One region of the Clostridium sp. AWRP genome, then DNA from elsewhere that is predicted to be linked to it. Evidence: riboswitches for the same ligand, from Rfam matches in the RefSeq annotation. Region 1 holds a riboswitch; each other region holds the start of a gene.
What was found. Region 1 has a riboswitch for cyclic di-AMP ahead of DMR38_RS01955 (LysM peptidoglycan-binding domain-containing protein). Riboswitches for the same ligand answer to the same signal wherever they lie in the genome.

Region 1 (3,285 bases):
AGTGATATGGATGATTTTAAAGATGTAATGCCTGCCCTTAATGTGGCAAATAGAATTTTAGGTTTTGTAAATGCACCATCTTTATTTCAAAGGGTAATTGCAAAATGTCTGGATTCAAGCGTAGATATGAATATATATAAGAAGAACAGAGATTTACTATACAATCATCTTGTTAAAATAGGATTTTCCTGTGTTAAGCCTGAAGGTGCCTTTTATTTATTCCCTAAGTCATTAATTGCTGATGATGTTGAATTTGCAAAGGAAGCAAAAAAATTTAACCTGCTCATAGTTCCAGGCTCATCCTTTAAATGTCCTGGTCACTTTAGACTTTCCTATTGTATTTCTTATGATAAAATAGAGAAATCTTTAGACAGTTTTGATAAACTTGCAAAGAAATATCTTTAAATATAGCTCCTAAATAAAAATAAACTTATGCTGCGGATATTTTTTAATAATTAAAAATTAAGAGTTAAGAATTAATAGTTATGGATGATTTTCTTCCGTTAGTACTTCAGAAAATCTAAAATATAGCACCAATTAGAACTTGAATGTTTAATATTGGCTGCAGTATTTATTACTGTAGGCTTTCTAACTAAAAAATCAACTTATACGTAAAGATATTTTTACAATAAACAAGAACATTTAAATATTTTGTATATAAGTCTTAGTGGAAAATTTATAAAAAAAACTAAGGACTTTTGAATTGTTTGAGGTACGAGTTTTCAAAAGTCCTTAAGTTTTTATAAATTTTCTGCTTAGACTTATCAAAATATTTAACGTACTTGTGATTGTAAAAAATATCCGAAGTATAAGTTGATTTTTTTGCTTAAGATCCCTACAAGGTCTAGTATGTGAATATTAGTTTCCCAACTCTTAAAGCAATGGGTTTTGACCAGAGCCAAGTATTTGTAGTTGAATCATCAAAATAATAAATAGCTCCTTTTGTTGGATCAGAACCATATAATGCTTCTAAAGCAGCTTTCCTAGAACTATCAGAAGCAGGTTTGTTTATCCATCCATTTAATACTGGAGTAAATTGATAATATCCATAGGATACCTGGTATATTACGTCTTTTAATGTAGATGGAAACTGAGAACTTTGAACTCTATTTATAACTGCAGCAGCTACGGCTACTTTAGCTGTATAAGGTTCACTTTCTGCTTCAGCAGTTACAAGTCTTGCAAGCAAATCTACCTCGTTGTCAGTACAGGAAATTATATATTTTGGAGAGGCTGTCTCTTTAAAAACGTAACCTGAAGGAATGTTTAATACTTGTCCAGGGTAGATATAACTGCTTACATTACTATTGGCAGCAATTAAAGTATCAAGAGATATGCCAAATTTTTTTGATATCAAGTAAAGCGTATCAGAGGCTTGTACAGTATAGGTCTTTGAATTAATATATAGAGCTTGACCTGGATATATACTAGTTCCACTTAAGCCATTGTTATTAATGATTGTAGTTGCATTTGTTTTAAATAATACTCCTATTTTAAATAGAGAGTCACCAGGTTTTACAGTGTAACTGGCTGCATGTACTTGAGTAAAAGATAATGTGCACAACAATGCGGCAAATAACATTGTCCTGATTTTTTTAAAATTCATAAATATAGATCCCCCTTAATTTTGCCTGCGAGGTTAGTTGACGGGTTCGGGATTGGGATACCCCTACTTTTTAGTAAAAAAGATTCACCCCAAAAAATAATTATCCCCCGCATCTCATTCCTGAGATTTAGGCTTGTCTATGTTTGCTATTCTAACAGCATTCCCAGAGTATATCCATATTAAATAGATGGAACTATTGACATAAAAAAACTTCAACATAAATTTAATACTCTTATAGAAGTAATTGTTGTAATAGTAATTTTTCACTGCGAATTGTCAACTGCATTGAAACCTAACTCAACTTTCACAGTTTAAAAACTTTACGACCTAAATGAATTCACAATTCACAGTTCACAATGCACAATTTCGGTAGATTTTTCTCCGCTGTGTTGCGAAAAATTTTAAATTCAAAGCTTATTGAAGCTTTGCTTCAATGGTGCTATATTTTAGATTTTCTGAAGTTTTAACGGAAGAAAATCATCCTTAATTGTGAACTGTGCATCGTGCATTGTGAATTAATTGCTTCACAATTTTTTTATATTAAGTAAAAATTTTATATATGTGTGAAAATTAATAATATAACTTCTCGTTATTAAAAGTGATAATATAGTTATATAATAAAAATTCAAATGTGATTAAATAGGAGAATATTATGGAAAATTGTATAACCTATTTTCTTAGAGATGAATCTAAAAATTCAAATGAATACTACAAGTGTATATCCAACTTTTCAAATGAAGTCGTGGAAAAAATTCAAATAGAAGCAGATAATATAATAGAAGACTTTATAAATTTTATTAAGAATAATAGTATAGAAGAACTTAGAAGTAGAGAAGAGTATGAACTTGAATTCTTAATCATTGGAGTTTTATGGAGAACTTATATAACAAAAGCTTTAAAGGCAGATAGACTGTCTTTGAATGTTTTAAAACTTCTATTTAATTTAAGGACAAAATCAAAATTTTTAAGAAAAAGTGCCGATAATTTAAGGGGAAGGCTTGCCTGTAAATATCTTTTAAAGAAAGAAGTAAAGCCTTCTTCTGTGTCTTATGGTGAAAGCGACTTTGAAAAATTACTACTTTGGTTAACTGCTTCAGGGGAATTCAAATATGAATGTAAGAGAATGAACACATGGCTGCTATTTTTAAAAAATAGCAGTGAAGAATATATTATAAAAGTAAACAAGTGTGCCTTTAAAATATCACTGTGGTTTGAAAAAAGATCCAGGGAGGTACTCGGCTTGTATACTCCAAATGTACAGAAATTTTTAAACACCAACTATAGGTTTTATGGAATAAGAGAGGATAATATTTTATGTGGTAGGAAGGAAGTTGAGTACCATCTAAATATGGTGGGAGCAGAGATATTAAGTAATGCATTTAGAAAGTTATTTGTTAAGACAAAGGAAAGAAAAGTACTCCTGCCTGCTTGCATTTGCTTAAAACCAGAAGGGGTATGCAAGAGAAAAAAGGTCAAAGATGGTTTCTTGTGTGGAAATTGTTCTAAAAGCTGCAGGGTAAATGAGCTTACGAAACTTGGAAAATCCCATAACTTTCAAGTTCTAATTGTTCCCCACGAAACCGATGCCTTTTCAAATGCAAAAAATATTAGATATGGAGATGTGGGCGTTGTAGGCGTGGCTTGTGTACTCAACCTAATAGAAGGTGGGCTAAAGGCTA
Region 2 (3,285 bases), 1.8 Mb from region 1:
TTCATTTTTATAGCTTTTTCTGCTATCTGTTATGAAATATGACATACAAAAAGCGTCTTTACCTTTAAAGAAAGCGTCAATTTTACCTTCTAGTTGGAATCCAGAATTAAAAAGAGTTTTGTAGGAATTAATATCACAATTGCAAATAATTTTGCTTAAATGATGATTTGAAGCAAAATGTATTATCTGTTTTACGCTTTGCAGTGATATATTATTAAAATTAATTATTTTTACACGATTATTAGTATGATCAACATATATATCATTTTCATCTATTTTGGTATGGTAATCATAATCAGATTTAGGTCTATTTATGAGCACTATTTATTTCCCTCCTTCTCATTCTAAAATTATCTTTTGGAATTAAGCAGTTTTTTTCATTTCTAAAAAGTTTTTCCAGCCCTTTAGACTCATAATTTTTAAATTTATCACATATTCCGCAATGTTTACATTTATGGGATTTATCAGAAGGCTCCGTGTAGGTGCACAATACTCCTTCATAGTTTCTAAGAATTAGTTTGTCAGGTGATTGAGAAACTACATATTGAGGATTAATAGGTATTTTACCGCCTCCTCCAGGGGCATCAATTACAAAAGTGGGAACTGCAAATCCAGAAGTATGTCCACGTAATAATTCCATAATTTCGATACCAGCGGATACAGGTGTTCTAAAATGTTCTATTCCTTCAGATAAATCGCATTGATATATATAATAAGGTCTTATTCTATTAGCTACTAATTTTTGTACAAGGCTTTTCATAATGTATGGGCAGTCATTTATATTTTTTAGAAGTACAGATTGATTTCCAAGAGGAATTCCAGCGTCAGCAAGCATATTACAAGCTAATATTGAGTCCTTGGTTATTTCATTTGGATGATTAAATTGTGTATTAATCCAAACTGGATGATATTTTTTTATAATATTGCATAGTTTAGAAGTTATCCTTTGAGGCATAACAACAGGAACTCTTGTACCAATTCTTATCACTTCAACGTTATCTATTTTACTTAATTCTTTTAATATAAATTCTAATTTTTCATCTGAAACACATAGTGCGTCTCCACCAGATATTAATACATCACGTACTTCTTTATGAGCTTTTATATATTTGAAAGCTCTTATCAAATTACTGGTTGATAAAGTTTTATCAGCATGTCCTGCAAAACGTCTTCTTGTACAATGTCTGCAGTACATAGAACATTGTTGGGTAATAAGTAGAAGGACTCTGTCTGGATATCTATGTGTCAATCCTGGAACTGGTGAATCAAGAGTTTCATGTAATGGATCATTACTGTCACATTTAGAAATTTCTGTCTCATAAATTGTCGGAATTGCCTGCCTTCTAATTGGACAATTATAGTCATTAGGGTCAATTAATGTAGCATAATAGGGTGTTATTGCCATTCGTAATTTCTTCAGACTTGCTTGTACACCATCTTTCTCTTTATCATTAAGATTTACAACTTGTTCTAATTCTGCTAATGTCGTAATTCTATTAGAAATTTGCCATTCCCAATTGTTCCATTCGTCTGGGGAAGTATTTCTCCATAATGGTATGTCTTTATAGTTCCTTTGCAAGTTAAAAAACTCCTTTCAAAAGTTCGTGATTTGTAAGATGATGCTTAATCACTGCAAAAAATAATAAGCTGCAGAGAAGTGAAATGCAACTTATTAAATCTACTAATTATATTTATAGTAAAAAAAGCACAAAATATATATTATATATTGAAACTTCCCTTCAATGCTTACGAGATTAGCTGACGGATTCGGATCGAAGAAATTAACCCTACCTATCACGTGGATAAGATTCACCCCAAAAATTGGTTCTCCCGCTCAAAGTGATTAAGCATTATCAATATTTAAATTATATATATAAGTATATCATAGCAACATATATATGTCAACATATATATGTTGCTATACTAAATTCAAACATATGCTAAATTAAATTTATTTTTTACTGGAATAGTTTTAGATTTGAAATTATAATTATAGATGGCATTATAGTATTATATATTTGGAAAATTAATTTTAATCATAGAATACTAATACTGAAGTGTAATAAATAAATTAATTAAAGATCATATATGGAGGTTGTTTTGATGAATAGGGAGCTTGTTTCTAAAGAGTATATTGTATCTAGAATGGAGGAATTGATATCAAAAAATGAAGGCCCTTTTAGTATTGTAATTGCAGATATTGACAATTTTAAAAATATAAATAATTTATATGGAAATGATATTGCTGATAAAGTAATAGAAAAGCTTATATTAATTTTAAATAATAATTTGTTACCTGAAGATAGTATTTATAGACATGGTGATGAATTTAATATATTACTTGCAAAACAAGGTGCTGAAAGGGGATTTATGCAATTAGAGGAAATAAGGAGGTATTTATCAGATAATACATTTGACATAAGTGATAATATGAAAACAGAAGATATTTATTTTACTTTAAGCTTTGGAATTGCAAGTTATCCAAGAGATGCTAAGAATGTAGTTGAACTTTTTAGAGTAGCAGATAGTGCTTTGTTTAGGGCTAAAGAACTGGGCAAAAATAGAATATGTCTTTCTGAATCAGAAAGTATGGTTTTAAAGTCTAACTATTTTACAAAAACACAACTTGATAGACTTTCTAGACTTTCTAAGTCAACAGATAGAACTGAAGCATTTCTTTTAAGAGAGGCTCTTGATGATTTGTTTAAAAAATATAGTAAATAATGTTTGTTATAAAAATAAAAGGCGTTTTATTTTTATAATAGGATGGCATAGGTATTAAAATTAATATAAGAACAGCAGTTAATTACTTCTGCTGCTGTCCTTATATTAGAATATCAGTTATAGTATAAAGTATTTCTTTAGTTTATTTACTTTAAAGCAAACTCAACAGCAGAAACAGCATGGATTGTTGTTGTGTCAAATATTGGGATATCTACATCTTTTTGTTGTATCAAAAGAGGTATTTCGGTACAGCCAAGAACTATTCCTTCAGCACCATTTAAATGCAGATTGTTTATTATTTGCTTATACTTTTCTCTTGATGAATTTTTTATTACACCTTTACATAATTCATTGTATATGATTTGGTGAATAACTTCTCTACCATCTTCATCTGGAATACTTACGTTTATATTGAATTTATCTTTAAGAACTTTTTTATAAAAACCTTCTTCCATAGTAAATTTTGTTCCAAGGAGTCCTACAGTTTTTATATGTTTTTCAATTATTTTTTTACCTGCAGCTTCTGCTATATGTAAAACCTTGATTCCAGCTTTGCTTTCT
Region 3 (3,285 bases), 710 kb from region 1:
ACTTTTCTTTATCTCTACAGGTATATTATTTTCCCCTTTTTTCATAACATAGGCATTTAAATCTGATTGTAATTTAAAGTCTGATGGTTTTACCGAGTATACATTGGAGGCATTACCCTTTATTAAAAGAGATATACTAGCAGGCTGATTATCTACCTGTACAAGTTTTGATTGAGCAAGCGCATCTTTATTCACTATGGTAACAGGTACCACAATCTTTCTTTCCCTCATAGGATCTTCTACATTGAATATGTACAGCCATAGAATAAATGATGCTATTACACAGCATATTTTTACTAGGATTTGGTTCCTTTTATTTTTTCTTTCCACCCAATCACCCTCTCTCTCCATGTATCCTTTTTCTGAAACCTATTTTTCATTATATTTATAAGAACTTTTTTCAACCTATCCTTTGTATAATTTCTTGTAATCTTTCCATTCATGGCAAGAGAGATAGTACCAGTCTCTTCTGAAACCACTATGATAAGTGCATCAGAATTCTCTGATATACCAATTGCAGCCCTATGTCTTGTACCTAACTTTTTGTTTAAATCGTTATTACTAGTAAGCGGCAAAAAACATCCTGCTGAAACTATTCTATTATTTCTTATTACAGCTGCCCCATCATGCAGTGGAGTATTTACTACAAATATATTTTCTAGAAGTGCAGATGATACCAAAGCATCTATCTTAGTCCCAGTATTTATTATATCTCCAAGTCCAGTAACTTGTTCTATTACAATGAGTGCCCCTGTTTTGCTTTCAGATAAATTCCCTACTGAATTTGCAATTTCTGTTATAACCTTTTCCATAGTCTCTTCATCCTCTAAAATGTGCTTATCATTAAAAGCGGTTCTTCCTAACTGTTCCAATGCCCGACGAATTTCCGGTTGAAATATAATAACAATAGAAAGGACACCTATGGTCAAAGTCTTGGTAAGTATCCAATTGAGCATAGTTAAATTGAAAAAGCTGCTTATCGGTATAAGAAATATTATTAGTATAATTCCCTTTAAAAGCTGTTCAGCTCTAGTTTCTTTTATAAGCATATATCCCTTATAGAGTATATATGATACTACTAATATATCCATAACGGAGGATACACTTATATTCCTTATTGAATTAGCTGTCATTTGCAATAATTCCACCCATCTCACCACCCTGTCAATAAATATATATTTAAATTATACACTATTTGATATTGTTTATATCACGTAATAAATTATTTTATAAAATTTTAATAAAATGCATTTTTATCGTATTTTATTTTTTTATATGGGTACAATATCATTAGCCTAAGTTTTACTAAAAACGCGGGGAAACCAGTAACATTGGGGTGAATCGTATTTACGTAGGTTATGCCTTTACCGAACCCGTCAGCTAACCCCGTCGGTAATAAGGAGAGGATTAGATTGAAAAAAATTTTTTGTTTAATACTTTTTTCTTTGCTGTTACTTATTCCTTTTTCTAACGTAACTGCAAAGAATTTTACCAGTGCCAGTTCCGATTCATTTAACGGACAGGAAGAAGTCGTGCAAGTATTTAATTGTTCTGATCAAAAGATATATATAACTCAGAATGATGTTGATTTAATGGCCAAAGTTGTTTATGCTGAGAGCAATTCAGAACCTTTTGAAGGCCAGGTAGCAGTAGCTTCCGTAATACTAAACAGATTAAAATACCCTGAGTTTCCAAAGACAGTAGAAGGCGTTATAAAACAAAGGGGTGCTTTTTCCTGCGTCAAAAACGGTACTGTAAATGTATCTCCAAATGAAAGTAGTTATAGTGCAGTTTCTCAGGCTCTAAAGGGTATAGATCCTTCAGGTAAATCCATTTTCTTTTATAATCCCCAAATAGCCACATCTCAATGGATGAAAAACATAGATAAAAGAAATATGAAAACTATAGGGCATCATGTATTTTTTGTAGCTAACTAAAAAAGCCACCTCATCTTTTTTTAAAGATGAGGTGGCTTTTTTAATTAATTTTTGTCAATATAAGAAACAGCATTTAATGCTGCTACCTGTCCCTGTCCTGCGGCTTTCATATACTGATAAGGTTTCCCCACACAATCTCCTGCTGCAAAACAACCTTCAATATTTGTCTTCATATTCATATCTACTTTTATGTGTCCATTTTCCATAATAAGTCCCGGCACCAATTTATCTGGTGCTATGCTATCCTTTAAAACAAACACTCCATCTGTAACTATTTCCTTGCTTTTCAAAATTACCTTTTCTACTTTATTTCCTCCAGATATCTCTACGACCTTATCTCTTACTATTTCTATATTTTCATTTAAGTCTAAGCTTTCTTTATACATTGGTATATAGTATATTTTTTTAGCAAGTTCATTTACATAATTGGCTTCTGCTTCAGCTTCTTTATTATACCCTATTATAGTAACGATCTTTCCTTTATAAAGGGGTGCGTCACAGGTAGCACAATATCCAACTCCCTTGCCAAGGAATTCTTCTTCTCCTTTTAATGGTTTTGTATATTCAATGCCAGTTGCCAATATAACTGCACTTGCTTCATACATTTTTTCATTTACAGCAACGCCAAAATATTGTCCCATAGCATATATAGTATTTATTCTTTCATAAGTTATATTTATCCCCATGTTTGTTACGTGCTGCTGAAATCTATGTTTTAACTGTACTCCTGTTATACCAGGAAACCCCAGGTAATTATCTATTTTAGGTGCTTTTATCAATTTACCACTGAGCTCACTGCTTCCAAAAACAATTATATTCTTATTTCTTATTTTTGCATTAATTGCTGCTGACAGTCCCGCAGGACCGCTGCCTACTATAGCAATATCATATCTAGTATCCATATACTATCACCTCCAGTTTTTATTTTCTAATTTCATAGTTAAAATGACAAATCAACTAAATTGTCAATTTGTCATTTTAAGAAATAAGGCATTTGAAAGAAAATAACAAGTCAAAGATGCGACGAATATTTTTTATCAGACAAGGAGGCAGGTTCCGCAGATAGTGAATCCTATCTAAGGGTTCTACCAACGCAGTATGATAAAAAATAGGCTAGCATACTGACTAGTTATTTCTTTGAAAATGCCTAAACAGAATTTAAACTATATATGTTTTTTCAAAGCATCTTTTATTGCATCTTTTGGTCTGAATCCAACAAATTTATCTACCATATTTCCATCTTTAAATACCATTACAGTTGGAATACTTGCAATTTTAAATTGCGCTGCTGTAACAGGATTCTCATCTACATTTAACTTAAAGAATTTTGCTTTTCCCGACAACTCAT

Region 2: it holds a riboswitch for cyclic di-AMP, as region 1 does, so the genes downstream of both, ablA (lysine 2,3-aminomutase) here and DMR38_RS01955 (LysM peptidoglycan-binding domain-containing protein) in region 1, are expected to answer to the same signal.
Region 3: it holds a riboswitch for cyclic di-AMP, as region 1 does, so the genes downstream of both, DMR38_RS20040 (cell wall hydrolase) here and DMR38_RS01955 (LysM peptidoglycan-binding domain-containing protein) in region 1, are expected to answer to the same signal.

What each region holds. Positions count from the first base shown of each region.
Region 1 covers NZ_CP029758.2:424,308-427,592, forward strand. The annotation lists gene DMR38_RS01950 (pyridoxal phosphate-dependent aminotransferase) at 1-405, shown strand, start outside; gene DMR38_RS01955 (LysM peptidoglycan-binding domain-containing protein) at 845-1,606, opposite strand; cyclic di-AMP (ydaO/yuaA leader) riboswitch at 1,614-1,750, opposite strand; gene DMR38_RS01960 (DUF116 domain-containing protein) at 2,259-3,285, shown strand, end outside.
Region 2 covers NZ_CP029758.2:3,248,318-3,251,602, reverse strand. The annotation lists gene ablB (putative beta-lysine N-acetyltransferase) at 1-321, opposite strand, end outside; gene ablA (lysine 2,3-aminomutase) at 308-1,579, opposite strand; cyclic di-AMP (ydaO/yuaA leader) riboswitch at 1,729-1,860, opposite strand; gene DMR38_RS14915 (GGDEF domain-containing protein) at 2,104-2,724, shown strand; gene DMR38_RS14910 (aspartate/glutamate racemase family protein) at 2,871-3,285, opposite strand, start outside.
Region 3 covers NZ_CP029758.2:4,293,925-4,297,209, forward strand. The annotation lists gene DMR38_RS20030 (CdaR family protein) at 1-330, opposite strand, end outside; gene cdaA (diadenylate cyclase CdaA) at 297-1,148, opposite strand; cyclic di-AMP (ydaO/yuaA leader) riboswitch at 1,283-1,410, shown strand; gene DMR38_RS20040 (cell wall hydrolase) at 1,413-1,937, shown strand; gene DMR38_RS20045 (NAD(P)/FAD-dependent oxidoreductase) at 1,982-2,839, opposite strand; gene trxA (thioredoxin) at 3,101-3,285, opposite strand, start outside.